DNA from 3 places in the Alicyclobacillus sp. SO9 genome. Region 3 is predicted to be linked to each of the others. Evidence: riboswitches for the same ligand, from Rfam matches in the RefSeq annotation. Region 3 holds a riboswitch; each other region holds the start of a gene.
The links. Region 3 has a riboswitch for ZMP and ZTP ahead of serA (phosphoglycerate dehydrogenase). Riboswitches for the same ligand answer to the same signal wherever they lie in the genome.
Positions count from the first base shown of each region.

Region 1: it holds a riboswitch for ZMP and ZTP, as region 3 does, so the genes downstream of both, GI364_RS14685 (bifunctional 5,10-methylenetetrahydrofolate dehydrogenase/5,10-methenyltetrahydrofolate cyclohydrolase) here and serA (phosphoglycerate dehydrogenase) in region 3, are expected to answer to the same signal.
Region 2: it holds a riboswitch for ZMP and ZTP, as region 3 does, so the genes downstream of both, GI364_RS17425 (bifunctional 5,10-methylenetetrahydrofolate dehydrogenase/5,10-methenyltetrahydrofolate cyclohydrolase) here and serA (phosphoglycerate dehydrogenase) in region 3, are expected to answer to the same signal.

Region 1 is NZ_CP066339.1:3,112,328-3,122,339, forward strand. Features, by position in the region: gene betB (betaine-aldehyde dehydrogenase) at 1-880, opposite strand, end outside; gene GI364_RS14650 (Rieske (2Fe-2S) protein) at 908-1,264, opposite strand; gene GI364_RS14655 (amidohydrolase family protein) at 1,261-2,352, opposite strand; gene GI364_RS14660 (GbsR/MarR family transcriptional regulator) at 2,345-2,902, opposite strand; gene GI364_RS14665 (glycine betaine ABC transporter substrate-binding protein) at 3,221-4,135, shown strand; gene GI364_RS14670 (NAD(P)/FAD-dependent oxidoreductase) at 4,332-5,228, opposite strand; gene GI364_RS14675 (dihydrofolate reductase) at 5,508-5,999, shown strand; gene GI364_RS14680 (MerR family transcriptional regulator) at 6,073-6,840, shown strand; gene GI364_RS14685 (bifunctional 5,10-methylenetetrahydrofolate dehydrogenase/5,10-methenyltetrahydrofolate cyclohydrolase) at 7,021-7,857, opposite strand; ZMP/ZTP riboswitch at 7,925-8,003, opposite strand; gene GI364_RS14690 (DUF1330 domain-containing protein) at 8,128-8,565, opposite strand; gene GI364_RS14695 (MFS transporter) at 8,982-10,012, opposite strand, start outside.
Region 2 is NZ_CP066339.1:3,697,084-3,707,095, reverse strand. Features, by position in the region: gene GI364_RS17450 (BtaManbiosPhlase) at 1-483, shown strand, start outside; gene GI364_RS17445 (DoxX family membrane protein) at 598-1,173, opposite strand; gene GI364_RS17440 (glycoside hydrolase family 32 protein) at 1,387-2,943, shown strand; gene GI364_RS17435 (ATP-binding protein) at 3,398-4,909, shown strand; gene GI364_RS17430 (ATP-binding protein) at 4,967-6,295, shown strand; ZMP/ZTP riboswitch at 6,432-6,511, shown strand; gene GI364_RS17425 (bifunctional 5,10-methylenetetrahydrofolate dehydrogenase/5,10-methenyltetrahydrofolate cyclohydrolase) at 6,642-7,520, shown strand; gene GI364_RS17420 (MFS transporter) at 7,611-8,882, opposite strand; gene GI364_RS17415 (aromatic ring-hydroxylating oxygenase subunit alpha) at 9,159-10,012, shown strand, end outside.
Region 3 is NZ_CP066339.1:2,183,015-2,193,026, reverse strand. Features, by position in the region: gene GI364_RS09875 (IDEAL domain-containing protein) at 270-749, shown strand; gene GI364_RS09870 (SAV0927 family protein) at 767-1,036, shown strand; gene GI364_RS09865 (hypothetical protein) at 1,194-1,667, opposite strand; gene GI364_RS25130 (hypothetical protein) at 1,668-1,802, opposite strand; gene GI364_RS09860 (hypothetical protein) at 2,019-2,231, shown strand; gene GI364_RS09855 (YlbF/YmcA family competence regulator) at 2,235-2,633, shown strand; gene GI364_RS09850 (DUF1292 domain-containing protein) at 2,723-3,034, shown strand; tRNA gene GI364_RS09845 (tRNA-Thr) at 3,201-3,275, opposite strand; tRNA gene GI364_RS09840 (tRNA-Met) at 3,534-3,610, opposite strand; tRNA gene GI364_RS09835 (tRNA-Ser) at 3,614-3,707, opposite strand; gene GI364_RS09830 (HAD family hydrolase) at 3,859-4,980, opposite strand; gene serC (3-phosphoserine/phosphohydroxythreonine transaminase) at 4,999-6,087, opposite strand; gene serA (phosphoglycerate dehydrogenase) at 6,157-7,740, opposite strand; ZMP/ZTP riboswitch at 7,852-7,938, opposite strand; gene GI364_RS09815 (aspartate kinase) at 8,040-9,266, opposite strand; gene argH (argininosuccinate lyase) at 9,416-10,012, opposite strand, start outside.

The DNA.
Region 1 (10,012 bases), 930 kb from region 3:
TTGCACCAGCAGAGCAGACTTGACCTGCATGAAAAAATACTGCGTTTAACGCGTAATCCACTGCCGTGTCAAAGTCCGCATCAGCAAACACAATATTGGGATTCTTTCCGCCGAGCTCCAAGGCAATTTTCTTAAAGTTTCCGGCCGCAGCCTTCATAATTTTCCGGCCCGTGGCTCCGCCGCCGGTGAAAGAGACCAAGTCGATATCGTCCGATTCAGACAACGCTGCACCAACGGAATGCCCAGGTCCCGTAAGCACGTTAAACACACCGCGAGGGATTCCTGCCCGCTCCGCTAACTTGGCCAGTTCGAGAGATGTCAGGGGTGTCAGTTCACTGGGCTTGAGAATCACGGTGCAGCCGGCAGCCAGGGCTGGAGCAATTTTCCACGCGGCCTGCAGCAATGGGTAGTTCCAAGGTGTGATTTGGGCACAGACACCAACCGGTTCACGTACAACCATACTACTGGAATGCTCAATTGGAGACGCAATCGCTTCTCCGCCCGATTTGTCAGCCAAACCGGCGAAGTAGCGAAACACGTTAGCAATATCCTCCATATCAGCGAGACTTTCCATCAGGGTCTTCCCGGTATTGAGCGTCTCTATTTGCGCAAACCTTTCTCGCTCTTCTTGCAGCAATTGTGCAAGGCAAAACAGCTTACGACCCCGTTCTGCGGCCGGTAAATGGGGCCACTTTCCTTTGTCAAAGGCCTGTCTCGCTGCCTCCACTGCAATCTGGACATCTTCCAGGCCAGCTTCTTCTACCTGACCAATCACTTTCTGGTTAAAAGGGTTAATGATGTCCCTCTTCTCACCCGTTTTTGCACAAATCCAGTCTCCGTCTACATACATTTTCGCTTCGATTTCATCAATTGTTACCATATCAGCACTCCAAACTATTAGACAGGTTTATCGAACTACAACGACACGGTCATCTTCAATTTCAATTTGGAAGCGCGGAAGGCAACGAGCGGGGTCGGCCAGCATTTGACCCCCATTTACAACATCAAACTCTCTTCCGTGCCAGGGGCAGCGGAGAATTTGTCCTTCACGTTCATACCTGTACTCTCCAGGTGTATCCGTTGGCACAGGCGCACCACAAAGCATTCCGTCAGCTAATGAAGCACCTTGATGCAGACACCGGTTGGAGAATGCATAGAATTTACCTTCGAGAGTACGGCACAAAACAATTGGCAGTTCACCAAATCTTGCCTCTTGCATCTCTCCAGGGTTCACGTCTGAAGTTTTGCAGACCACCTGCCTCACTGCCTTCCACCCCCCGGTAATTTCTCGTACATCGCCTTCGCGTTGGTTGAATATATTTTTTCTTTCAATGGAAAGTCTAGAGACGGTAACGCGCGAATAGGAGAATCGTAATCCCAGTGTGGATAGTCGGTCGAAAAACAAATCATATCTTCCGACTCCAGTCCCTCAATGACCCGCATAAAATCCTTGCGGTTCATTTCATCCATTGGCTGAGTCGTAAATCGAATATGATTGCGAATAATTTCACTTGGCATCCGCTTAATCCAAGGCACTTCGTGCCGAAGGTGCCGATACTGCTCATCCATTTTCCTCATTAGAAAAGGGGCAAATGTAAATCCGCCTTCAATCATCAGCACTTTTAAAGCTGGAAATTTCTCAAACACACCGTTAAAAACCAAATTAGTGACCTGCATCATATGGGCAGTCGGAATCATAGTGTGCCATTCGATAAAGTACCGCGGAAATTTTCCATAGTACACCGGCGGTTCATTGTGATGCATCCCGACAGCGAGCCGGTGCTGTACCGCAGCTTCAAAAATTGGGTGATAATAGGGGTCTCCCCAAAGGGTGTCATCTAAAGGAAGCAAAACCTGCACCATTTTGGGATGTGACCCGACACGATGAATCTCGCGGACGGCGGTCTGTACATCCTTTGCGGCAATATGCACTGAACCGTACAACCTTTCATCCCGTTCCAGCCAGTGTTCAATCTGCCAATCATTATAAGCAGAGGCAAGTGCGGCTCCCATCTCGTACCATCCGTTCATTGACGACGGAGATGGGTCCAACGCTCCGGTTAAAATTCCAAACTCATGCCCGCCCGAATCCAACAGTTGCTGTTTCATGAAGTCCAAATCAGACCCCGCGGGCCGCCCGTCACTGAGTCTCGCGTCCGCCCGGTCCAACCCTGCAATGGCCGGCTGGGTATAAGGCAAATGCTTCTCCTGCTTCCACTCACAATCCAAAATGTAGCGACGCCATGGGTCTTCCAAATAGGGAAGCAAATCCGCGTATTGCACGCGCTCATGAATGTCAGTATCCACCAGGCGTATTCCTTTTGGTTTTTCCAACATTAGTGCTTTACTCATGGTTGCTCGCCTCCCCGTGTACCGCTTGAGTTGGAATAGGTACATTGATATCCCCGCGTTCAAACGCATCAGTTAACTCTCTCAGCCAGAGATAGTATGTGGTTGATTCACTTAGTATTTTCAAATCTTCCTCTGCACGAGTCTGAAGTTCCTCATTATCTGTATCCTGCAGAATCTTCCTTATCTCAGCCTCACTTTGACGAATTGCCCTTAAGTTCAATTCCGACGCTCTTCTCCAGAGTTTCGTGAAGTATTCAATGAAGGAAGTAAACTGACTCCTCTCCACTTCATACAGGTCTTTGCGCACTCCGGGCCGAAATGCCTTTCTCACAAGCTGTAAACGTGCTAGTTCTCGAACACCAGTGCTCATGCTGGTCTTACTCATTCCGGTCTCTTTACACATGTCTTCTAAGGTAAGAGGTGCCTCTCGAAAAATCATTGCGCCGTAAAGCAAGCCCACAGATTGATTCAACCCGTACATACCCATCGTTTCCGCCTGAGCTTGCGAATAGTGGCGCCTGGCGTGTTCAAGTTCGTCAAATCCCGCCATCTACTATCACCGCCAATTTTACAAATCAATTTGTACAGTATAAACTGTATGAACAGAATGTAACATGGTGTTTTAGGAGGTGCAAGAGCAAACGGAGTCATCTTTCGAAAATTAAGTGAATATAAAAATGTTGTGACTACAACCATCGTGAGGCTACAACCGCGACGATTTGCTATGTCGTTTGCCAAAGGTAACCTTACAAACGTAGGGTTTCCACAATCACCTATTATTACGCAGAAGCATGATTGACAAAGGATTCATCAACAGAAGACAGGAAAATTGAATGGATAACACAACACAAAGGGGTATTTGTACAATATGAACAGAAAGTTAGGCTTAATTTTGTCCGGAACAGCGCTCTGTGCCGTTGCAGTCACAGGATGCGGTACACAGAACCAGACATCAAGTCAAAATTCTTCCGTTCAGCAAAATTCGGCGCAGGGCTCGTCAACGGGATCGGCTAGTAAATCCATCACGATTGGTTACATCAACTGGTCTGAGGACGTCGCAACCACATATCTTTGGAAATACTTGCTTGAACAAAAGGGCTATCAGGTTCACCTTAAGACTGTATCTTTAGGTCCGATGTTTGTGGGCTTGTCTAAAGGCGGCATCGATCTCTTCTTCGACTCTTGGCTCCCCGAACAAAACCAATATATCAGCAAATACAAGTCTAACCTTGCAACCATTGGAAAATGGTACAAGGGCAAGACAAGAGAAGGTTTTGTGGTACCGACCTACATGAAGAATGTAAACTCCATTTCGGATTTGAACAAAGTCAAATCAAAGCTTAATGGGAGAATTGTAGGGATTGGTTCAGGTGCCGTAGAGATGAAATTGGCGAAGAAGGCCGTAACCACGTACGGGCTTAAGGAGAATCTGATTTCTAGTTCTGCCCCGGCTATGCTGAGTGCCTTGAAAAAAGCATACGGTCAGAAAAAAGACGTTGTTGTCACACTCTGGAGTCCGCACTGGGCATTCGCAAAATATCATTTGAAATACTTGTCTGACCCGAAGCAAGTGTTTGGGAAACCCGGATGGATCCAGGGAGAAACAAATAAAAAGTGGCTCAACTCACACCCGCAAGCAGCGAAGTGGCTGAAGAACTTTAAGATTACGCAGAAGCAACTGGGAACTTTGGAGGAAGACATCAACAATTCGAAATCCAAAAATGCGGCTGTGAAAAAGTGGGTTAGCAACAACCAGTCTCTGGTAAAAAGCTGGATGAGCTAATCTGACAACCTTACTCATTTCCGAATCATCTTCGCGACGCAAGATGTCGTTGGACCAGTACCGGCCCAACGACATCTTTTTCACTAGGGCCATATTTGTCTTGCTCTCATGTCGAGAAAAGATAGTCCAATGTTGATGGGTTGCCTTTCCCCTCTTGATACACGCATGGTCGCTCATGCAAATATGTGAGATGGTATTACATTGACACGGCGATTTGCTTTGCAACCACCATTCCTTGACCACCGCAAGCAGCGATGCTGGAGAACTGCGAAGAAATCATGGCGTCTCCTATAGCAAACACCCCTCTGTATTTTGTCTCATAAACTTGGTTTGTCTCAATTCGTCCTTCCGTGTCGAGCGGCAACTTGTCATGTAAAAAGGATGTGGTGGGCTGAAGACCAATCGTTATCACAATTGCATCCGCCTTCAGCAGTGTCTCTTTTCCGTCCATTTCCACTTTCAAACCTTCTACTTTCTGAGAGCCAACAATTCTTGTCGGTGTACAGTTAAATAAGTACTCACACCCAGGTACTGTTCGCAGCAAATCCGTCATGCCCCGTCTGGCAGTCAAATTGTCTCCCCTATGTACCAAAGTCACGTGTGCACCGCCTTTGAGGAACTGGTATGCGTTTTCGACAGCTCTGTCCCCACCACCAACGACAATCACCGGTTTACCTTTCATCTGAGAGGCATGGACTGAACTGCGGTAGGTTTCACCTCTTGCATACATTTCTTGCTCTCCAGGAATTCCAAGCTTACGCGGCCTGCCGCCTGTTGCAATCACAATGTTTCTCCCAGACACCTGGTGACCGTTCACGACAATCGTGCGTTGAACGGGATCTAAATCGGAAACATGACTATTCAGTACGATCTCCACACCCATGCTGTCTAACCGATGGACAATTTTGTCACGCAACTCGGGACCTGAGCAATCTACGCCCGGATAATCCTCAATTTCTCCTTTGATGAGATTCAATTGACCCCCTGGAATCGCATCTTGTTCATACACCTGCACACTAAGTCCCAGACGACGGGCCCATACGGCAGTTGCCATACCAGCTGGTCCTGAACCGATAACCAGGATGTCCTTCAACAGAGTTCCTCCTTCACTTTTGCAAATCGCAACGCAAGATGACGCTGCGGGAATTTTATTCAATATTCATGTAAACTGCTATGGTTATTATACATGACTTGAACGCGGCTCCTTACCACGGCTTGTACCACCGACACGGCGCGGTGTTATCATCAAGCAAACACGACGGAAATGACGATTTGCAGAAACACAGGGCATATAAGTTTCCTGATATAATGTTCTGACACAAAAGACACCAAATTGATACATCTTAGCAGAATCCCCTTTTGGAGGTTGCGCATGATATCAATTCTTCTGGCAAAATCACGAAACGGGGTCATTGGCAAGAATAACGGCATGCCCTGGCATATTCCAGAGGACCTTCGGTACTTTAAGAAGCTCACGACTGGAAAGAACATCGTAATGGGGAGACGCACGTATACAGCCATTGGCCGTGCTCTACCGCATCGCATCAACTACGTCGTCACTCGTGACACATCATTTACAGCCCAAAATGTTCATGTCCTGCATCATATAGACGCTATCACCCGCATTCCGGGTGACGTTGTCATCATTGGAGGCGGCTCTATTATCGAGCAAACCATCCATCTGGCGCAGGTTCTGTATATAACCGAGATTGACGCCGTTATAGAAGGAAATACCACTGTCGAAATCGACCTGTCAGACTGGGTACTTACGTCAAGTACTCCTGGAAACCAAGACAAGAGAAGTCCGTTTGAATACAGTTTTAATGTCTACGTTCGCAAACCCACAAATGCTGTTTCGAACTGAAACTATCACATGCAATGGGTCTTGACTTTAACGTTGCGTAAAGGTTTACAGTTACCCTGTGAGGAGGTGAACGATGGAATACACAATCCAGAAGTTCGCAAATATAGCCGGAATCAGTACCCGTACGCTTCGGTACTACGATGAGATTGGACTCTTGAGCCCGGCGAGAACCAGTTCATCAGGGTACCGAATTTACGGCCAATGGGAAGTCGACCAACTTCAGCAAATTCTGTTTTACAGGGAACTGGGTGTAAATCTTGAAGTCATCCGCAAAATCATAACAGACCCGACGTTTGACAGAATTCAAGCACTGCAGAAACATCTTAAGCGACTCCTTGACAGGCGAGAACAATTGGATTTATTGATAGCCAATGCGGAACAAACAATTGCATTGGCAGAAGGGAGACGAACCACCATGAGTGACAGAGAAAAGTTTGAGGGCTTCAAAGAGCGGATGATTGATGAAAACGAGACAGCCTATGGGAAAGAAATCCGCAATAAATACGGCGATGACTCCGTTCATAAATCAAACAAGAGGCTTCAGAAAATGACTGAGAAAGAGTATGAGGATTGGACCCACCTCGGGAATGAGGTGAAAGTCACTCTGGCAAAGGCATTCCAGACTGGGAATCCAGCCAGTGACATTGCACAGAAAGCGGCAGCACTTCATAAACGATGGTTAGCATTTACCTGGGATAAGTACACGAGTGAGGCTCATGCGGAACTTGCTCAAATGTATGTCGATGATGAACGATTTAAGGCGTTTTACGATACTGAGCACCCAGGGACAGCCGAGTTTCTCCGGGATGCCATTCACATTTATACAGGATTTAGGGTGTGATTTTCGCTTACAGTCGCATCTGGCCTTAAGAGCAGAACTCCAATAAAGTGCTGGTTCTGCTCTTCTCTTTTTGAACTTCGCTCGTTAGTTTCAGCCAATTAGTTATGGCTTGAAGAGACGCATGCTTGTTACCAAGGGTCATGCCCACGACTCAGCGTCGGACCGTTTTGTGGTGCTTAATTAGCGCAAAGTCTGTTCAGCAGCTACAACTGTATTCCTGAGAAGATTTGCAATTGTAACTGGACCGACACCACCTGGAACGGGTGTTATCGCGCTAACGACGTCTAGACATGCAGCATAATCAACGTCCCCTGTGTTTTCACTGTATCCCGCGTCAATGATGACAGCTCCAGGTTTGACCCACGAACCTTGCACAAACTTATTCTTTCCGACCGCCGCTACCAGAATGTCGGCTTGTCGCACTATTTCATCGATGTGTTGAGTGTGTGAATGACAAGTAATGACGGTCGCATCTCTATTTAGCAACAACATGGATACCGGCTTTCCCAATATTGGACTTCGACCAAGCACCACTGCCCGCTTTCGTTTAATGGGAATTTCGTAATAGTCTAAGATATTCATGACCGCTTCAGGGGTACAACTATGGTAGCTGCTTAGCCCGAAGGACATGCGTCCGAAACCCCAACTTGTCACACCGTCAACATCCTTCTCCGGCACAATGGCCTCAAATGCGGCTCGTTCTTCTATATGTCGAGGAACTGGATGCTGCAGTAAGATGCCATGAACTCCTGGGTCGATATTCAAGTTCTTAATAACGTCAATGAGCGCAGCTGTATCAGTGGTTTCAGGCAAGTGAATCTGTCTTGACTCTAATTGATTTCGCTCACACGCCCGTGCCTTCATGCGGACGTAGGTCGTTGACGCCGGATCATTGCCAACCAGTATCGTGGCAAGACATGGCTTAGTACCCTTTAAAAAGAGTTTCTTGACTCTTTCAGACAAGGTGGCTTCCATCTCTTGAACGACAGGCTTCCCTCTCAATAAAGTTGGCTCCATGAACTTTTTCCTCCTATCACATAGGTTAGTACGACTGAATATTAAAGGGGTAAGAACTCTTGGTCCTTACCCCTGCCCAGGCGAGCGGCACTATTACTTGTGGCTCCCCCGTAGTTAATCTACGTTCGCCAGTAACCACAAATCCATTCTTTTCACATACAGAGTATCATCTTTCTACAGGTCTCCGTCAATATCGCAGGTCTTTATGACGTACACTTCGTCAGCGTACCAGTATCTATTTCAAAAGACAATGACGCTGCTCTCCTCATATTACATTGGTTTTGCAAGCTCTACCATAGGTAGGAGGCGTGAATCCTCTATTGCCGCAGTCCGATGCCCGATACCGGCTAAGTAGTCTTGATGGGTTGAAAAAGCAAGAAACGATTGCGCGCTGCTCTGGCGTATCAGCATGACAAGGTCCCATCTTTCGTCTTCCGGACCGATAAGAAACTCTCCACCCTTACCCAGAAACATGACGTCACCGCCGCTTTTTCGCAGAAATGGCAGTGTGTGCTCAATGTAGCGGTTGAACGCTTCGGCACCAGTGATTGGAACCTCCGATGCAAGTTCAGGATGGGCTGAGTAATCGGCAAATTCGCGAAAACGCAGCAGATTCAGCATGATGACGCTACCATCAATGCCACGTTGCATGAATCTCATGCCAGCGCGTTGAGATGGTTCGATGTAGCGACCATGTTCAAAGTCCATCGTAGTGTCTCCTTTCAGAAAACATTCTCTATTTGGGTTGACAGAGAACTTATCAATAAGTCTCGGTAGTATTATACCCGGATAAAATATAAAGTCAATATTACCCGGATATAATACCTACATTATTGATTATGCAGAGATCAATAAAAAAACTGAATTGCGTAGAGACGAGGCTATTGACAGCCACTCAAGGATGTTCCTGGCCCCTGCAATCAAAGTGCCAACCTGTGTGTCAAGATTCTGAACAAGCCTACGTTCTTGATGCGGCCCAATTAAAAACAATCTACCTGGAGTGCTGCGGGAATCTGTCAAGGCAGCTTGTCCGCAATTACCGAGTCGCTGCCCTGTTTAGACATTTGAAGGTGAATTACTGTGTTCGAGCATTGGCGGACATGTGTCGCACGGCACTTTGATACCTACACGTCATCGTCGTGAGTCCTTTCATGACCGCTCGTGGGCCGCGTCCAAGATAAAACAAAAACTATAGTAGCGGAGAGCAATACACCGCACGCCTGTAAATCCTGTCGTGGTGTAGAACTAGAACCAATTGCAGCAATCAAAGCGGTGGCACCTATTCCCGAGAATTGACCTACAATATCCAGCGTGGAAGACACCCTTCCAATTACTCCAGGGGACGAGTGCTGCATGGCCATTGTCGACAGCCCAATAGATGCCATGCCATCGCCGAACCCAGCTAATAGACATATCCACAATGCATACCAGAAATCGCCTATCACAGAGTAAGAAAAGAGCGCCATTGTGCGAACAAGTAAACCGCCAATGACCAAGTAAGCGGAGTTCAGCTTCCCAGCACGAGGAACAATCAACAGTCCTGCCAACAAGTCGCCTAGTCCGGAAGCAGCCCATAGATACCCCACCGCTTCGCCGGGTACACCGAGATAGGTCCCTACATAGAACACGTCGACCGTAAACCAAATGAACCCTACAAGTGTCAATATAGCGGTAACGACTGCTACAACTACAAGTCGACGACTCTCCAACAAGTAATGAAATGCCACCATGACGTCTGCCTTTATGGAAGTCTCACTCGAAGGCAGAGTCAACTTTTTACAAACTGCCAATCCGTCCGTCCCCTGACGAATGTCGAGGAGAAGTAGCGTTGAAAGGATGAACGTTCCGGAGTCTGTAATCACCGTCGGAATGGGACCCATGCTAAGAATCAGCGTTCCACCTAAGGCAGGCCCTAGTGCCAGAGAAACGCTGGAGGCAACGTGTAGTACGCCTTGGGCTTTCTGGATGTCCTTGTCCCGGATTGTTTTCCGCACAAGAACGGATTGTGCAGGAATAAAGAGCCGGGTTCCAAAACTTAGCAGGAAACTAACAATGTACGCAAGATAAGCAGTGCCGGCCCCGTGAAATTCGAGGAGCAACAGAACTGCAAATGCTCTAAACAAGTCCGTCAGTACCATTATAATCTTCGGATTAA
Region 2 (10,012 bases), 1.5 Mb from region 3:
GGCAAATTCTTCGCCCTTCACCGACCTGTCCCAAGCGGCGTAGGACAGCCTGAAGTTTGGATTGCACAGTCGGACAATCTTGAGCATTGGGGGAACCATCAGCATCTTATCGGTCTGCGAGAGGGACGCTGGGATAGTCGAAGAATGGGAGCTGGGGCTGTACCTATCAAAACAGACAAAGGGTGGCTGGAGATCTATCATGGTGCCGATCACAATGACCGCTACTGCATGGGCGCCCTGCTTCTGGATGTGAATAATCCAGCAAAGGTCATCGCGCGCAGCGATGAACCTATACTGACTCCGACGGAACCTTACGAAACGGAAGGCTTCTTCGGAAATGTTGTTTTCTCGTGCGGTGCTGTCGTTGAAGATGACGTTGTCAAACTGTATTACGGCGTGGCCGATACAGCCATGGCATGTGCACAATTCAGCCTCCGTGAAATTCTGGACTCTCTGACCTACGTGGAGCCTGGGGCAGAGTGAAGTGTTGGAACGAGATATTGAGAAGAGTCACCGAAGTGATATTCGGTGACTCTTCTGGCCTTTAATCTGTTACAATCACTGCTTTGTATGTCGTACAGCGGTCTATCAGCGGCTTTACATTGCAGTCCCTTTGCCGCTTGGCGGGGTGTTCAGACTCGATGCGCCCAGAAGGCTTTTACCTTTTCTGTAACGCACATAGCCGTCAAAGCCAATCAGGCCAGCATACTTGGGCCATTTGAACCAAACGATGTCAGTCACCAAATAGCCGAAGTTGTTTGCAGAACCGGCCGCCGCGAACTGCAGGTTTAAGAACAGTGCTACGAGCATAGTCCAGACAATGCCGATTCCGAAGAAGACACAGATACCAATTAACATTTCAAAGAGAACAACCAGAAAATCTGTAAATCCGGCCATGGGGATGAAGATGTGATTGGCAAACCAGACCAACAGATTGTTTAAATGCAGCGGGTCTGGGCCGTGTGAGTGCTGTATATTTCCAACCATCTTATGAATCAGTCCGCCTGCGTCAAACTTGCCGTCACCGAACCAGTTTTCCTTGGTCATTTTCTCCCAACCGGCGTGAAAAAATCCCCACCCGAAAAATATCCTGGAAATTGTAAAGACAATCACGACGACTGCGTTCCACCAACTTTTTTTCAGTTCTTCCCCGACGGCACCAAAGTAACTCATTTGTCCGACCTCCTCAGAAACCTTAAGATAATTGCCGGTAAATCGGAATGCAGAGGAGTGAGCAAACTTCCACTGGAGTGTGATGGATGGCTGTGATATAAGGAGTAGTGTGCTGACTGCCTCCATGAATAGTGTCTTCCAAATCAGAGAAAATTCCTATGCTGAGGACAACCTATTTTTTAGTAGGCCACTGCTTACCGTGGGGAGTATTCAATGGAGCAGTATAGCAGCAGTATCATGTGGGACACAGCACCCATTACGACTAGTTCAGGTGCGCTTCAACTATTTGGAAAAGTCCGAGGAGAGCAATCGATGAATTTGCATGACAGACACCAAATCCTCATTAAACGAGCTGACGCTTACAAAAACCAGGCAGCAGGTGCAGTGAATGACCGATATCGGCCGAAGTATCATGTCGCACCCAGTGTAAATTGGATGAACGACCCGAACGGCTTAGTGTATTTTCAAGGAAAGTATCATGTGTTCTATCAGTATCATCCCTTTAGTCCATACCAGGGACCCATGCATTGGGGGCACGTGGTTAGCGATGATTTAGTCCATTGGAGTGAACTGCCCATCGCTTTGGCACCAAGTGAAGACTACGACGAAAATGGGTGTTTCTCGGGAAGCGCCGTTGTGCACGCTGGAAAGCTGTATCTGTTTTATACCGGACATTCGGACAGCAAAAGCCCCAAAGAAGTTCAGTGTATGGCGACGAGCGATGACGGCGGCGTTTCCTTTCGGAAGCATCCTCTCAATCCCATTATTTCAAGTCCGCCGTCGGAGGCGTCGGAAGACTTTCGGGATCCTAAAGTGTGGAAGCATAACGACAATTGGTACATGGTTCTTGGCACCGGAAAGAACGGTCATGGCCGTGCAGTGCTGTATCAATCAAAGAATCTATTGGACTGGGACTATGTCTCAGTAATCAACCAAAGTAATGGTGTACAAGGGTACAACTGGGAATGTCCGGACGTCCTGCCATTTGGTCGCAAGAGTGTATTTTTGGTGTCGCCAGAAGGAATGGAAAACTGCTCAAACCTGTATATGGTTGGAGACCTGAATTATGAGACAGGTGAGTTCACAACAGAGCACACAGCTCGATTGGATGAGGGGCAGGATTTCTACGCCGCGCAAAGTTTTCAGGACGACAGTGGGCGGACGATTGGCTTTGGATGGATGAATACATGGGGAACGTCTATGCCAAGTCAACAAGATGGATGGTCAGGAGCCCTTACCCTGCCGCGCAGGCTCGAGCTTAATCCGAACGGACAATTGCTGTCTTTGCCTGTTGCCGAAATGATGAAACTGAGGAGTAACGAACTGCTGACACGCTGCAATGTACTTTTGACACCTCGCAGCCGCAATCCACTGCAAGCTGTTCGAGGCATTCAATTGGAAATTGAAATCGAATATGACCTGGACGAAACAGATGCAGACTGCTTTGGTATGAAGTTTCGGTGCGCAGAGGATGGTTCTGAAGAGAGCGTACTGAAGTTTGACCGTTTGAAGAGTGAACTTGAATTCTATCGAAGCCATTCTGGCGCAGGAGATACAACATCGTCAACCTGCACCGTGGACCGTGGCGACGAGTTGCTGCATTTGCAAATCTTCCTCGACACCAGTTCTATAGAGATATTCGTAAACCATGGTGTTAAGGTCATGACGAATCGGATTTATCCCATGCCAACCAGTGACAGACTGGAGGTGTTTTCTGGAAAAGGGAAGACACTCATTAAGGCACTGAAAATCTGGGAACTTCAACCGTAAAGATTTGATGAGACCTGTGTCAGTGAAGCAGTTTATGGTGTACGATGACAGATTCGGGGGCTGTCAACTGGATTCCCACCACGATATGCCTTGCAGCCCCCGTTGTGATACATCTTCTGTCGGTGTACTCTAGTATACGGGTGTTGTAGTACAGGTTGTGACTGAGTATGGCACGAGGAGTATAAACAACACAAAAATAATTAAGAACACCACGGCCCACCTCGTATAGCCTCCAAATGCTCCGTACATAGCGATATCCCCCTCTCGGTTTCATGGTTCACGATACGTGTGAGAAGGAGTCATTGTAACGGCGGGTGTCTTGAAAAACCTTGTCCCGAGTGTGAAATTTCTACCGCCAGTTTCGCATTTATTCTGATGAGCTGCATGACGAAGAGGATATCGAGTTATTTTTGTAGAAGGATTTACGAAAATTCAGATGAAAAGGGTGTTGTTTGTGGGAACTGCATCAATGAACTGCGGAACCGACGCATACGGTAACGCTCTGACAACCCCACTTGAAACACAAGAGGGCAAGCTACAGGCTAAATACGACAGCTTATTAAAGGGGCACCCCGACGGCATCTTCGAAATCACAGTTACGGGCCGGATTACTTCTGCCAATCCCGCATGTGAGCGGATAACAGGGCATTCTTCTGATTCGTTGAAAACCATGGATTTAACGGATGTATTTAATAGGATGGAGTGGCACCGGCATCCTTCTGCAAATATGTATGCGGACGATTGTGTGTATGGAGAAGGGCTCATAACCCATAGTAGCGGCCATTCAGTTTATGTTCAACTGAAGCGTGTTCCAATTGAATTGGACAACCGTGTGATTGGTTCGCATGTGATTGCACGAGATACAACAGATGAGCAACTGACAAAGCATGAATTGGAGTATACGAAAGAGCAGATTAAAACGATTTTTGACACGCTTGATGTAGCGCTCTGGGCACAGATATGGCCGTCTAAAACCGTTATTCAAGTATCGCCTGGCAGCGAGAAAATTTGGGGAATCCCTGTTGAAAGAATTTTACGGGATCCGTCAAGTTGCTATGAAAATATCCACCCGGATGATGTTGAGTCTGTGCGAGAACAAATGAATCGGGTTCATGATGGAATCCAGTTTATCGATGATTATCGTGTCATTCATCCCAACGGAGAGGTTCGCTGGATACATGACAGGGTCATTCCGATTCGGGGTAGTGACGGAGACCTCAAGCGGCTTATTGGCTTGGCTGTGGACATTACAGAACAAAAACGAGCAGAAGAGGAGCGTATCAGGACTCGTGGCATGCTGGAACGCTCGGAAAAGCTTCATGTCCTCGGACAATTAGCTGCGGGTATCGCGCACGAAATCAGAAATCCGTTGACTTCTCTCATGGGGTTTGTCCAACTCATCCAATCTGGCCGAGCAGGCATGGACGACTATTTTGACATCATGGCGTCCGAGCTCCAACGAATGAATACAATTGTGGGTGAATTTCTTGTCCTGTCGAAACCGCATTCAGAGAGTATGCGAATTCACGACCTCAAACATATCATTGAGACAACATTGGCGTTTCTAAAAGGCGAAGCAATTATGAACAACACGGTAATCCAGACGAACTTTTCTATACTTCCTCCCATTGTCTGTGATGAAAGCCAAATGAAGCAAGTGTTCATCAACATTATTCGAAATGCGCTGGATGCTATGCCAACTGGCGGGACGATTACAGTTCAAACGGAGCAAACAGGTTCGAATGAAGTGACTGTTTGTGTTGCGGACGAAGGATGTGGCATCCCGGAAGACAGTATCGCCATGATTGGCGAGCCTTTTTTCACCACGAAGGAAGATGGGACTGGTCTGGGCATGATGGTGACACAGCAGATTGTACGCAGCCACGGCGGAAGAATCGAAATTCGAAGCCGTGTTGATAAAGGAACCACAGTTTCAATTGTTTTACCCGTATCCTCAAGCAGTTGACCACGGTGTCTGTGATTACGTGTTCTGATATCAACAGTAAATAACGTTGTTTGGAGCGTGGTAGAATTGCCCGTTGATAATCTGTTGCTGAATGTGTTTATTATATTCTTGTGCATATTTGGGTTGTTTGCATCGAGACATGTGTTTCATGAAAAATATGTGCGTTGGATATTGCTATTACTGCCCAGTACAGCAGTAGTTCTATGTATGACCTTTCCCTTCACTTTGTTTCCCGGTCAACTCTACGACCTCAGACTTGTTGTAATTCTTCTTAGCATTTTGTATGGAGGAATTGGTCCCGGTTTGGCCGTGACGACCACATCTTTTGTGTATCGGTATGTTATTGGAGGAAGCGGATTTCTACAAATGCTCCTCACTTTTACACCCATCCTGGTCTTGGCCTTTTACATAAATCCGCGCTTTGTCCGGTACTCCAAGGCAAAAAAAGTTGTAGTGGCCGCCCTGCTCAATGCTGCTCCTGTGGTACTGAACATAATGGTTGTGATTCTCAGGTATCCAATTGAACCCAAGCACCTGTGGTTCCTGTGCGAATGGGGAATTGTCGAAGTCGCAACGACTGTCATGGTCGTTTTTTTGATTGATACCGTACGCAGCAACGTTGAGATGAGACATCACTTGCAAGAACTTGAGAAAGTGCAACTGGTCAACTCGTTGACGGCTTCTATAGCCCACGAGATAAGAAATCCACTGACTGTGTCCCGTGGTTTTTTGCAGCTTCTCCAGGAAAACAATTCTGAGCAGACAAGGAGAGACTATTTGAACATCGTTCTAGGCGAACTGGACAAAGCTTCCTCTGTCATTGACGAATACCTTTCCTTGTCTCATCCACAACTAAACAACATGGAACGGGTGAACGTATCGCAATTGATTCAGCAGTCGCTTGCATCGATCACCCCATACGCTACACTTCACAATGTCAGTGTGATTCAAAATTTGGAGACGGATGTTTACATGTCTATCGACGGAGAGAGATTTTCAAAGTGCGTACTGAACATCATGAAGAATGGAATAGAGGCAATGCCAAAGGGAGGGACGCTGTCAGTGCAAATACGCCGACGCCGAAGAGCAGTTGGTATCACCGTCAGCGATACCGGAATCGGCATGACATCCGAACAGATTCAACGGCTGGGTAAGCCTTTCTATTCGACAAAACACAAGGGGACAGGACTAGGACTCATGACATCATACAGGTTCATTCAACTCATGAAGGGCCAAATTCAGGTTACCAGTAAGGTCAACGCAGGGACGACCTTTTCGGTTTCCCTTCCTGTCTCCGACACACAGCCTTCGGTCGTTGAAAGTGCCGCCGAACTTGAGAATGCTACACATCCCACGGCAGACCTCGCAAGCGAAAACTGGAACTAGCAGGAATCGGGAAATGCCCACGCCTTGTTGACGAAGTCCGCTTCAGTTGTTATAGTGATTCCGTAATTCAGTCCGTTGCAGAATACAGTTTGGACGCGGTATTGAAATTTTGTGCAGTTGCTTATCACTTGAATATCATCGATTGTATGACTGGCGGATACGTGGATAACCACGAGGAAGTACAATCGTTAACAGCCGACCGCCTGGGTGACCAAAATGGACAACCTGGGCGGTCTTTTCTGTGCTAGCAACTTTCTCATATTTGCGCTGCCTCTGACCTAGCGTCAGCCACGACAGCGTTTCACAGACGGCCCTCCGGGAAGTAGCACATGGGGAGTGGAGAGTTGTGACGATTGAAATGTATGGCAAGCAAGTCGCTGAGGAAATTAGGGCTTCTATTAAATTGAAAGTGGAGGCCTATGTGCAGAGCGGCATCCGGCCAAGAATTGTAACAGTTCTTGTTGAAGGGGATGCAGCGTGTGCGTACTACGCAAAATCCAAAGGGAAGACTGCTGCGAAACTGGGGATTGAATACGAGATTCTTCACTTTGGCCGGGACGCGTCAACTGGGACCATAATAGAGAAGATTCAGCAGTTAAACCATGACAGTTCTGTACACGGAATCATGGTTGAACTGCCCTTGCCGGCGCACATCGACACGTCGCGTGTGACACAAGCTATTTCACCTTATAAGGATGTTGACGGCCTAACGAAAATCAATCGATTTGCGAATATGACAGGTGACAAGGGTCTTTATCCAGCTACTCCTGTGGCTGCAGTGAAGCTGCTCAATCACTTTGGCTATTCGGTGTCAGGAAAACATGTGGCACTTGTCGGCTTTGGTGAAACAGTTGGGCAGCCGTTGTTTCACCTGCTGGTGCGGAATAATGCAACCGTTACAGTCTGTCATGCTGGAACCAAGGATGTCTCTCTGCATACAAAGGCGGCTGACATTATTTTCGTAGCCGTCGGAAAGGCAGGTCTCATTACACCTGACATGGTTCATTCCCAACACGTCATTATTGACGCCGGTATAAACGAGAGCGAGGGAAACATTGTTGGAGATGTGGATACTGAGGTGGCAGATAAGGTGAGGGCACTTTCGCCTACACCCGGAGGGGTTGGCACAGTGACGACGATGCAGTTATTTCACAATCTAACGGCCGCTATGGATTGGCAAGACGAAGAAGGAATGTTATATCAAAATGCGGCCGATTTGGCCTAAGCGAATTTTATCACGAAGTCTGGCATTCTACGGGAAGTACAAGATACAGCCATGGGGAATCGTACATTTGCACGATTCCCCATGTTACTGTCATACAGTGGGCAGGGATGAACTGTCCATCTGTCTCTTAGTCTCGAGACGACGGAGCTTCATGGGTGAGGTTTCTTTTAATCCAAAGGAAGCCAAAAAGACCACAAACGAGCCTGCGGCAGCCATCCACAATGGTGCAACAGGACTAAAGTGATCGGCCAAAATACCTGCAACAGTGGGAACGGTAGTACCTCCGAACAGCTCGCCCACAAACACGATGATGGACATCGAAGTTGCGACAAATTCTCTGGGTACAGATTCCGACGGGATAATTGCCATGAATATGGGTGCATAGCCCTGTGCCAGGGCGAGGAAGAACATGACGGCTATTAATGGACCGACAGATAGATGAAATTCAGCCGGGATGATAGGAGCGAAGATAGCAACGGCTCCGAAGATAGTCATGATGGGTTTGCGCCCGAATCTATCGGACAGTGACGGAAGAACAAGTCCCCAGATAAAGCTTCCCAGTCCCATTGCACTCATAATCAGGGAAACATAGGACGGGCTGATCTTATCGATTTTTACCAAGAAGGTTGGCGCAAATGTAGTGAATGCAAACAGCCAACTCATGAATCCAATTGACATGACCATGCCGAGCCAGATGTTTCGATGCTGAAATGCTTTTTTGTAATCGGAAAGTTTAGGTTTGGTGTGAATGTGTTCGGATACTTCTTTGCTCATTTTGGGTTCTCTCATGAATTTCATCAGAATCAGAGCGACAACAATTCCGGGAATAGCGAGGATATAAAAAGAGTAGCGCCAAGTCATAGACTGCGCAATGGCAACGACGACCAAAGGTGCAACGACAGCGCCGAGTAATGCTGTTGAACTTTGCACCAGTCCCATATTGAAGCCCCGCCGTTTCGTGGACGAGTCGGCGATAACAGCGGCCTGCGCTAATGTGACAACAGGTCCCTCGGCAGCGCCCATTAGCCCCCGTGCCAGCATCAAAGCGGTGAAGGTAGCTGCCAACCCGGTTGAAAAAGATGCCAGGGAGAAGATGAGAACAATAACAACGAGAAATGCCTTCTTTTTGCTCAATAAGTCTGAGGCGCTGGAAAATATCCAACTCGATACAGCCCAACAGATTGACAGAATCGAGACGGACAGACCAATTTGCGTGTCATTCAACTTTAGAGCGGGGGCCAGAAAAGGAAACAGATAGGTAATGCTCAAACGATCCATCATGACAAAGCCGTACGTGAAGAACATCGTAATGACAATAAAATTCTCATACCTACGCCAACTTGGTTTGGTGTAGTCAGACATAAATACGCCTCCTACTGTGCAAATTTTTAGATAATTTAATGTAAACGGTATCATTGCTGGTATAAGGGTACTATGGCTTTGTCCCTCTATGCGGAACAGCCTGCATTTTTCAACTGAATTATTTTGTTGTGTGTGTTCCAGATACCGGAACAAAGCAGTAGTCGAGCAACTGCGATGGTGCTAGTCTTGATGACAAATTGGTTTAATTATTGGAATTATCAAATTTATGAAAGCGCTTTTAAGCGTGGATTTTGCGGGAATGGGAGGTTAAAGCCATTGGTCAAACGCGTACTCGACCAAGAAGTATTGCGTGAAGTTAAAGAGAAAATTCAAAGAGGTGTTTTACCACAGTGGGCCTTTGCAAATGAAGATATCTATGAAAGGGAACTAGCACATATTTATGCGAAGACTTGGAACTTCATTGGACATGAATCAGAGATTGAGAATCCGGGAGATTATATAACCCGATGGATTGTGCACGATCCCGTTCTTTTACTACGCGACAGTGAAGGCCGCATCCAAGCATACCTGAACTCCTGTTCACATCGCGGTACGCAGCTTTGCAGTGCGGATTTTGGGAGCAACAAGACATTTACGTGTCCGTACCACGGCTGGACCTTTAACCTCAGTGGAGAACTGATTGGCATTGTCGCTGGAAATCAGGTCTATGGCGAGGAATTAGACCGGAGTGAGTGGTCCCTTCGTAAGATTCCAAGAGTGGACAGTTACCAGGGGATGATTTTTGCTTCTTTGAATCCCGACGTGGAACCCTTAGAGGACTTTTTGGGCGAGATGCGCTGGTATTTCGATATTATGTTGGGTCGCAGTGACAATGGATTGGAAGTGAGGGGAGTACCTCATCGTTGGCGGGTTGCGACCAATTGGAAAATAAGTTCAGACAATTTTGGCGGTGACCCGTATCATACTGCCATGACCCATCGGTCTACGGTGGAACTTGGAATCAGCCCCAAGGACCCTTTGTTTGCCAGCTACGGACACCAGATAGTTTTGAAGAACGGACACGGTGTCAACATGATTACGACGAAGGATGGAACCACGCAAAACCCGTACCAGGGTTTACCAGAAGAAATGTGGCCCATGTTTGCGCGGAATCTGAACGAAGACCAACT
Region 3 (10,012 bases):
ACATCCTTCATCTCCTTTTCCCGGTTCTTACGTTGTAGAGTTTGTGGATAATGAAGGAATTTTGCGGAATTGGCAGTCATTTCACTTCTATATCTTTACCCTATTTGATAGAATATAGGTACAGCAAAGATTTATACCTGCTCTGAGGTCTATGCATTTCGCGTATATGCAGCATAGAATAATTAGTACCTACTGGATGTAACTCCTTGTAGCGTTTGAACCGCAGTTGACCCATTGTCCCGCGGACGTCTAATGAGGAGGCGATTACAATGATAGCAAAGGAAGAACTCCTTCAGTTAAAGACCAAAATTTTGCCCACTGGCGCTGAATATATTCTGGATTTCTTGGTTGCTTCTCATGAACAAGTCGAGCTTACCAATATTGTGCTGGAGAATGTACCATTGCTTATTATTGGACGGCACGGTATGATTGCTCGGATTTATGAAAACAACCGGATTGTTAAAGCAAGCCATCCGAAGGAGATTCACGCATTGCTGAAGCGGTTCCTTCAGAGAAACGAGACGTTGTACGTCTTTATTAACTTGCCGGACTTGCCCATACCGGAAGAGGTTACACAGGTCTTGGAAGAAGTCAAAGACAGAAGCCGCCGGAAGGACGAACTGAGGCGCGTGATTGACGCCGCCTTAGATGACAAAGACCGTGACCTGTTCCTGCAGGCTAGTCGGGAACTGAATGATTTAAGCGAAAATGATTTTGCGAAAACCTCTCAAGGTTATGTAAGGTTTTAAGTTAGGAGACGACGCCATTGGACGATTGGTCCATCTTATATGACAATACGGAACAAACCCAGACTCGTTATGTCGGCTACCTCGGAAACACGACTCGGTTTGACGTTGCGATAACACGCACGGAGAACTTCTATGGAAAGAGTTTGGTCACGATTATTCAGAATGGACGCACAGCGATAGTGGGCCAGGACGATGCGGAAGACCTCGAGTTTATTGCAAGCGCCTTTTCGATAGCAGAAGAGGAGGAAGCTGCTGAATTCTCAGACTTTCTCTCGCATAACCTGTAGTCGCATCAGAGTAACTGAACCGAACCATAACAAGAGGCGCCAGTTGGAACGAAAAAGAGGGATTCGCTTCGGACAATACGTTCGTCGCGTTATCCCTCTTCGTTTATGGAGCTAGTTTGCATACCAACTAGTTGACTACGTGTTTATCATTGCCGCCTCATCGATTGTTGGCTTCATCAATCTCCACAATGTCAGCATGCTGAGCAGAAAAGGCCTCCACAGCCGCTTTGTATTCTGCCTCTTCAGGTACTTCCAGCTGCTGGTCTGGAACTTCCCCGACAATTTTAAACAGCACTACACCCGGTTGGTCTTGCACTGAACGTTCATAATACGCGCCAAACATTTGACCCTCGACTTCAAAGTAGCTGCCCAAAACGTAGGAAGCCGGATCGCCGCCTTCTTCTTGAACCTGAATAAAAAAGATGTTTTCCAGCGTATCAAGAACTCTGTCGTTAAATGTTTTTCCCGGATAGTCCAGTTCCAATACGCCGTCGTCTCGATGGGAACCAATGCGGAATAGGAATTTCGCGTTATCCCGCTCCCAAGTCAACATCACCAGGTGGACATTTTCAAACAGAAAAGCATACTGCTCCGCGTCAGGAAATTGAAAGTTCAAAATTTGCTGTGCCAATTATCTGTTCGCTTTCCCGCTCTGCTTCTCTAGTGCCTTGTCAAACTTCTCCTGCGTAATCGAAGCACTCATACCTAACATGAATAACAGCCCAATGGCTGCCACAGCCATACCTATAAGTCCATTTGTCAACATGGAAAGCCCTCCCTTAACGACATTACCTGCCTATGTATTAGCCTAAAAGTCCGCAGAGCCGCGGTCAAGTCTATTTACGTATCGGTTGTGACATTTTCAAAAATGAATGTGCACCTTTTTCACTTATACCCTGCGGCATCCCGGAATAGTCTTTGACCAGAATTTTCACGCGCCGTATAATGGCCATAAGTGAGGATACATTGGAGAGGAGCCAAAATGATGATGGAGCGCAAACATCAGCGTGTTTCCACTCAGTATATTTTGTTCAGTTCTCTATTCTTACTGGTTCTTGTCGGAGTTATTGTCCATTCCTATACCGCACTAATCATCTTGGCCATCGTTGGCATCGTGTTAGCCGTTGTCGGAGACCGTGGGGAGAACAGCCCGTCAGAGCCGTATAAGGAGTACAACAAATATCACCATGTTTAACGAGTGGCGACAGGAGGACTTACCATTTCACACAACGACCTGTTAGTGCAAGCAGAAGAGTTAGCCGATAGAATTATGGAAATGCCTGAAGTTGATGCATATAAAAAAGCTGAGGCAGACCTCCAAAGGTGTTCTGATGCGCAGTCTATGATGTTGCAGTTAAAGGATTTGCAGGAGCAAATTGCTGAGTTTAGTTCGAGGAACGTTCCCGAACAGTACTATCAGCACTTATCCAAGGAATCTGAATCACTTTTGGAGAAATTGGAGACGATACCAGAGGTCAATGCCTTTCAAGAAGCGCAATCCAAAGTAAACCGTCTCCTCCAAGAAGTGAGTGATCGCCTGGCTAGTGCCGTGATGAAGCAAGTTGTTCCGTCAGCAAACGTAGATAACGTCGAGTAACACTGCACGTGTCTGAATTGACGGGCTTTTGCCCACAATGTTATGATGGGCTAGTTATTTTTCCGTATTGGAGAAAGAAGGGTTACTCTATGACAGAACACAATCATGACCACGAACACGAGCATGAGCACGAATTTGATGAAGAAGAGATAATAGTTCTTGAAGACGAGGATGGAAAGGAACACAATTTTATCCTCGGCGAGGTCATCCGCGTTGAAGAAACTGAATACGCAATTCTCTTACCCATTGATGAAGACGTCGAAGAAGGCGTTATCTTTCGAATTGACGGCGAGGAAGACGACCAAATGGTATTGTCCGAAATCGAAGACGATGCAGAATGGGAAAAGGTCGTCTCTGCTTACAATGAATTGGAAGAAGACGAGGACAGCGAGGGCGTATAGATTTTCCTATTTATTCACTTGGGTAACACGTCCCCTCCTAAAACCACAAAACCTGCCGACTCGGGCAGGTTTTTTTAATGAACAACTACAATTGAACTCGTGACGAACGAACCAACGGCCGTCCATATTCTCCATAACTGCGGTTTATTCGCGTACAACGAGAAACTGGAGCCACCTGTCGGATTCGAACCGACGACCTGCTCATTACGAGTGAGCCGCTCTACCCCTGAGCCAAGGTGGCACAACGCATCTCTTATCATTTTAATGGCACTCTGACAGCCTGTCCAGCCCTGCATGAATACGCTCGTGCCCTCTACCTGCTCGTTGAAACGGATTTGAACCCTCCACGGAAAAATCGAAACGGAATTCACCGTCACTACATCATCGTAAGACCCTTGTCACATCAAGTGAATAAACAATACGAGTTCCATTGCGAAGCGGCAACAGAACTCGTACTCTGCTTGTAATCAACCAAGTTCGATGATTCATATGTGCTCTTTGGTAGCGGCGAGTGGATTCGAACCACCGACGCCACGGGTATGAACCGTGTGCTCTAACCAACTGAGCTACGCCGCCACATGGCGGAGAGAGAGGGATTCGAACCCTCGAGACGGGTTTAAACCGCCTACACGATTTCCAATCGTGCTCCTTCGGCCAACTCGGACATCTCTCCATGTCGATTGGTCAAGCGACGATTGTTATCTTAGCATGAAACCATATCTCCCCGCAAGATGTTTTTCTAGAATTTTAGACAAGAAGAAATTTGCCGTTATTCCCCAACAACACGCTGGGCAAATACCTCCCCTTACCAGCGTTTCCCATAACTATTTTTTCAGTAACGACCATAAATCCGTCACATCCGACCAGATGTATGTGGCTCCTGCTGTTTCAAACTCAGGTCGAGCTGCTTTACCTGAAAGTCCTGTAAGTACTGCTGCAAAATCACATCCCAGACTCTTTGCAGCCAACAAATCGGCCATGGAGTCTCCAACGATGAGAATCGTGTCCCCTACCGTATGTTCAAGAGGTAACTCCTCTTGAAGAACTGCAATGGTGTCAGGGCTCTCCATGTAACTTCGCAAGTAGCAGAACGGATGAGGCTTAGACAAAGGGCGATAAGATGGGTAGCTCGTCTCCGCTTCAAGCACGTCGGACGCAGTAGTAATGCATCCCTCATCAAAGTATTCATCCCAGGCATAGCTTTCAAACGGAACTTTCGTTTCCACTTCCGGCCGTCCGGTGGCAACCCCAATACGAACTCCGCGCCGAACGCACTCTGCAAAGAGTTTGCTCACTTCCTTCGGATTTACGACCGGTACCTCGTTCAAGACAAAACCAGTTTTGTTACCAGGCTGCGACGGCAGATAGCTTTTCCCAAGATACCATTCTTGAAAAGTTTGCTGTCCTACCTCCCACAAGCTTCTTAACACTGCCTCAATTTTCGGGTTTGTCCCAAACACCAATTGATACCGCTGTTCCAAAACAAGCCACAAATCCTGTTTTGTTCGACATGCCTCAAACAGCTTGGAAAAGTCAGAAAAATCCGTCTGAATATCCAATCCTTTCAGCATACCGCCAAATTCCCGCAGAGATTTTTCGGTCCAAGATTCAACTGCTGCGAATTTTGAAAACTCTGGACCAGCGCTGACCGCTTCTGCGTATTTTAGAAACTGCACCAAAAATTGAAGATATACCATATCCCAATTGGCATTGATGCCTAGGCTCTTCATTGCGTTTAAAACCGTATCTTGAACAAAAACACTCCATCGTATCTGATGAATCTGTTCGTCACTAAAGTTATCCCTGTATTCAGGAAGATAGCTTATGGAAACGCCAAGAAACCGAGAGCTGCTCAACAATTCATAGATTGTCAGGGCAGATGCATCAAAGTACCTCTCCTCACTCAATAACACACCGTCTACATCAAACAGAATCGTCTTATACACAGATTGCACTCCACACTTTCAATTGTTCTTCCGAAAAGTCTGCATAAATTCGGCCAGGCGACTACATGCCTCCAAAGAGAGGGCATTGTAAATGGAGGCACGACAACCGCCGACAGACCGGTGCCCAGACAGTCCCACAAAACCAGACTCCGCCGCTTCGCGCAAAAATTTCTGCTCTAGTTCGTCTGATGCAAGGTTAAACGTGACATTCATTCGAGAGCGGCTGCTTGCCTGTGCATACCCTCTGTAAAAACCCTCACTCTTATCAATGGCGGTATACAGGGTACCAGCTTTGTCTTCGTTCAGTTGCTCAATGCCCCGCAATCCCCCCATACTCTCCAGCCATTTCAAAACTTTTCCGAGGACATAAACGGAAAACACCGGCGGCGTATTGTACCGTGATTTACCGGAAATATGGGTCGCATAACGCATGACTTTTGGAACTTCTTCCATCACGGCCTGCTGTACCCATTCCCTTCTTAGCAAAACCAAGGTCACGCCAGCGGGACCAAGGTTCTTTTGTGCTCCGCCATACACCATGTCAAAGTTTGTCATGGCAAAGGGACGAGACAGCATATCGCTTGACATGTCAGCCACCAATGGAACTGACTGTTTTTCAGGCAATTGTCTCCACTGGGTTCCGTAGATGGTGTTGTTAGTGGTGATATGCACATAGGCGTCCGACTCTTTCGTGTTCCACTGTGTCGGTATAGACCGGAAACCCTGCTCCTTGGAACTTCCTGCAATACGCACCCTTCCCGTTGTCTCTGCTTCCTGCATTGCTTTGTTCGCCCACGATCCGCTCAGAACATAGGCAGCTTCTGACCCCTCCCCGCGGAAATTTAACGGAAGCATGGCGAACTGCAGACTGGCACCGCCTTGCAAAAATAAAACTTCATATTCGTCAGACACCTGCAGCAGTCTTCGCAGTCGCGCCTCGGCCTCTTCCTGTATTTCCTCGTACGCCTTGCCCCGGTGGCTCATCTCCATGACTGACATCCCAGATTGCCGATAGTTTAGCAGTTCTTCCTGCACTTCTAACAGCACGGATTCCGGGAGTACTGCAGGACCTGCACCAAAATTGTCTACTCGCGCTGGATGTGACAAACTACAACCTCCTCAAAATGGTCGCTTCAATCTAAAATGGTCGTTTCAAGCGAAAACGGTATGTCCACGCTAGAGTACAATGGTCTGTACTTCATGAATGCCAGGCAGCTGCGACAACTCATGCACTACCGATTCAGGTACCAGCTTATCCACTGTCAGAAGCATGACTGCCTCTCCACCCGTTTCCTTACGACCCACCTGCATCGCAGCAATATTAATCTGTTCCTTGCCCAACATGCTGCCAAGATGCCCAATCATCCCGGGTCTGTCATGGTGTTTTGTGAAAATCATCTTTCCTTCTGTACTTGCGTCGATTGGATAGCCCTCAATTTCAACAATACGCGGACCAAGACCGTTGTACAGCGTACCCGCTACCTTGTGTAATTCTCCGTTGACCCGAACCGACAGACTGAGAAGATGGGTAAATACCTTGTGCTGCGATTCACGGACCTGTCGTATAGTCATACCTGCCTGCTTAGCCAAAGTCGGAGCATTGATGAAGTTGACTTCGTCACCGTATCTGTAGCCCAAGAGCCCTTTCAAGACACTTCTCGACACAAAGGGTAAATCACTGTCATCAAGTTCACCGCAAAACACCATTTCTACTTCAGACATAGCCCCAGACGCCAATTGACCTACAAATTTCCCGAGGCGCTCACCCAAATTTAGATGCGGCTGTAAATACTGTTTCTGCTCTTCGCTTAGAGAAGGTATGTTTACAGCGTTCTTAAACGGCTTTCCAACCAGCACATGCCCAACTTCTTCTGCGACAGAGACAGCCACATTGACCTGCGCCTCTACCGTCGATGCCCCCAAGTGGGGCGTTGTGATGACTTGAGGAAATTGCAGCAGAGGATGGTCTGCCGTCACGGGTTCCTCTTCAAAAACATCGAAAGCAGCACCTGCAACCTTGCCGCTTGTCAGTGCCTCGCAAAGGGCAACTTCGTCAATGATACCGCCGCGGGCACAGTTCACGATTCGGACTCCGGTTTTCATTTTTCCGAACATTTTCTCATCAATAATATGTTTCGTATCTTTTGTCAAAGGTGTATGAACAGTCACAAAATCGGCTTCTGCGACCGCATCTTCAAGCGACTTTAATGTGACACCAAGTGTCTTGGCACGGTCTTCTGTCAAAAATGGATCGTAGGCAACAAGACGCATTCCAAATGCTTTAGCACGCTTGGCCACTTCAGTTCCAATACGCCCCATTCCGACAACGGCAAGCGTCTTTCCTGACAGCTCAACACCGACAAAAGTCTTACGGTCCCACTTTCCCTCCTGCATCGTCTGACGCGCCTGCGGAATATGCCGCGACAGTGAAATCAGCATTGCAAAGGTGTGTTCTGCAGCAGAAATTGTATTACCGTCAGGAGCATTAATTACAACGATGCCGTGTTCTGTAGCCGCATCAACATCAATGTTGTCCACTCCAACGCCAGCCCGGCCAATCACTTTCAGCTGCCCACAAGCTTGGATGACCTTTCGTGTCACTTTTGTCTGTGACCGAACAAGCAAAGCTTCTGCATCGGAAACGGCAGCAATGAGTTCGTCTTCTTTCAGACCTGTCCTTTTTTCAATCTCAATCTCTTGATACTGCTTCAATCGGTCAAGCCCCAAGGAGGAAATATCATCTGCTACGAAGACCTTCATACGCCTCTCTCCCAACTCCTTATAGTCTCTGTCTTGCGCCTCTCCCGCCGTGACTGTCGCTGCTTGGAGAGACATGCCGAAAATAAAAACCGCAGGGCACACTCCTCATACGAGCAGCGCCCAGGCGGTCGGCAATTTCATTCATTCGCACTCCCACAAGGTAATCCCCTTAAAAATCCGCCAGTCATGCGAACACTGTCTCTTTTGTTTCCTTGAATTTATAGAAGGATTGAACGAATGTCAATGAAATATTTCGAACAATCTAAAACTAAGACTCATTTTTGAGTAGTTCTCCGTTTTTACTTGCTTCCGGACAGTACTCCCTCCAAGAAAGCACTGTGGACAGATGAAACGGCCGTTGCCAGTTGCGAAGCGGGGATAATACAGGACACTTTGATTTCTGAAGTGCTGACCATCTTGATTGTCACGTCCGCACTTGCTAAAATTTCGAACATTTCGCCCGCAACCCCAGGATTACTAATCATGCCGGCTCCGACAATGGAAATTTTCGCTAAACCTGACTCTTTAATGACATCTTCAAAGCCCAGTTCGGTTCTCAGACCTTCGACGACCGCTAGCGCCTCATCGACATCTTGCTCCTGAACGGTAAACGAAACATCGACAACACGTTCCTTAACAACACTCTGAACGATAACGTCTACGTTTACTCTTTCTTCAGCAAGCTTTGAAAACATCTTGGCAAGACCGTGCCGATTGACCGGTACACCGACCACGGCGATTCGCGCGACACTCTTCTCAGTTGCAATACCCGTTACAGGTTTTTGCAGTTCAAGACCCTCCAAATCAGCCACGATTTCTGTCCCCTCTTCTTCAGAAAAACTAGATTTAACCACTAGACGTACTGAGAACTTCTTCGCATTTTCTACTGCGCGCGGATGCAAAACCTGAGCACCCAATGTCGCGAGTTCCAACATTTCCTCATGCTGTAGAGACTTGATTTTCCGAGCGTTAGGTACGGTTCGCGGATCCGTTGTGAAGACCCCCGTAACATCTGTATAGATCTCACACACATCTGCATCAAGTGCAGCCGCAATCACCACTGCGGTAGTGTCCGAGCCCCCGCGGCCAAGCGTCGTCACTGAGTCTCCGGCAATACCTTGAAAGCCCGTTACAACCGGAACGATTCCGTCCTTCAAAGCCTGTTCCAGGAATTCCGTACGAACATTTGTCATCCGCGCTGTCCCATGTATGGCCTCTGTTTCGATACCAGCCTGCCAGCCAGTGTAGGACTTGGCAGTAATATTGCGCTTGTGTAGCGCCATTGACAAAAGCGCTGCTGAGACCTGCTCTCCAGTTGACAGCAACGCGTCCAGTTCCCTGGCATCCGGTTTGTTCGTAAGTCCTTTCGCCAGCTCTACTAACTGGTCCGTGGTTTTACCCATGGCAGAGACCACAACAGCACATTCATTGCCGGCCTGTACTGTTTTCGCAACTCTGTCAGCTACAGCTTCAATTCGCTCCAAGCTCCCCACCGAAGTCCCGCCGTACTTCTGTACAATCCGCAACCTCTCCACTCCTATCTGTTACTTCTTCAAGTTAATGAAGAACCTCACCGGTCAGAATAGGTTCTTCGCATTCTGACTGCCGAGGTCTAATCACGGGGTTCTATGGTAGTCTAGTGTACCTACTTTATTGCGGTAACGCAACAATATGCCTAAATTCCAATTGATTTGCTTCGTTGTGACCGCAGTGTGTCTTTTGCGTATTCGATTTGCTGTATCACAGCACTGGTCCCCGTTCCTCCACGGCTTTGTCGCGCATCCACGACGCGGCGAACTTCTATTGCCGCAAACACATCCTTATCAAACAGCGGAGAGCACGCCTTGTAATCAGCCAATGAGAGTCCTGCAAGGTTTGTCCCCTTTTCAATGGCTTGCATCACGAGTTGGCCTACGACGGCATGAGCTTCACGAAAAGGCATTTGTTTTTGGACCAGATAGTCAGCGACGTCCGTTGCATTGGAAAAATCCTGTCCAAAAACCTTTTTCAGACGGTGTGTCTGCACTGTGAATGAGTTCATCATTCCACGCACCAGTTCCAGTGCTGGAAGTAACGTGTCCAGTGTATCAAAAACGCCTTCCTTATCTTCCTGCATATCCTTGTTATACGCCAGCGGCAGACCCTTCAGCGTCGTGAGCAGGGCCATCAAATGTCCGTATACACGGCCAGTCTTACCGCGTATCACTTCGGGAACATCGGGATTCTTCTTCTGCGGCATCATACTTGACCCGGTGCAGTAAGCATCGGACAA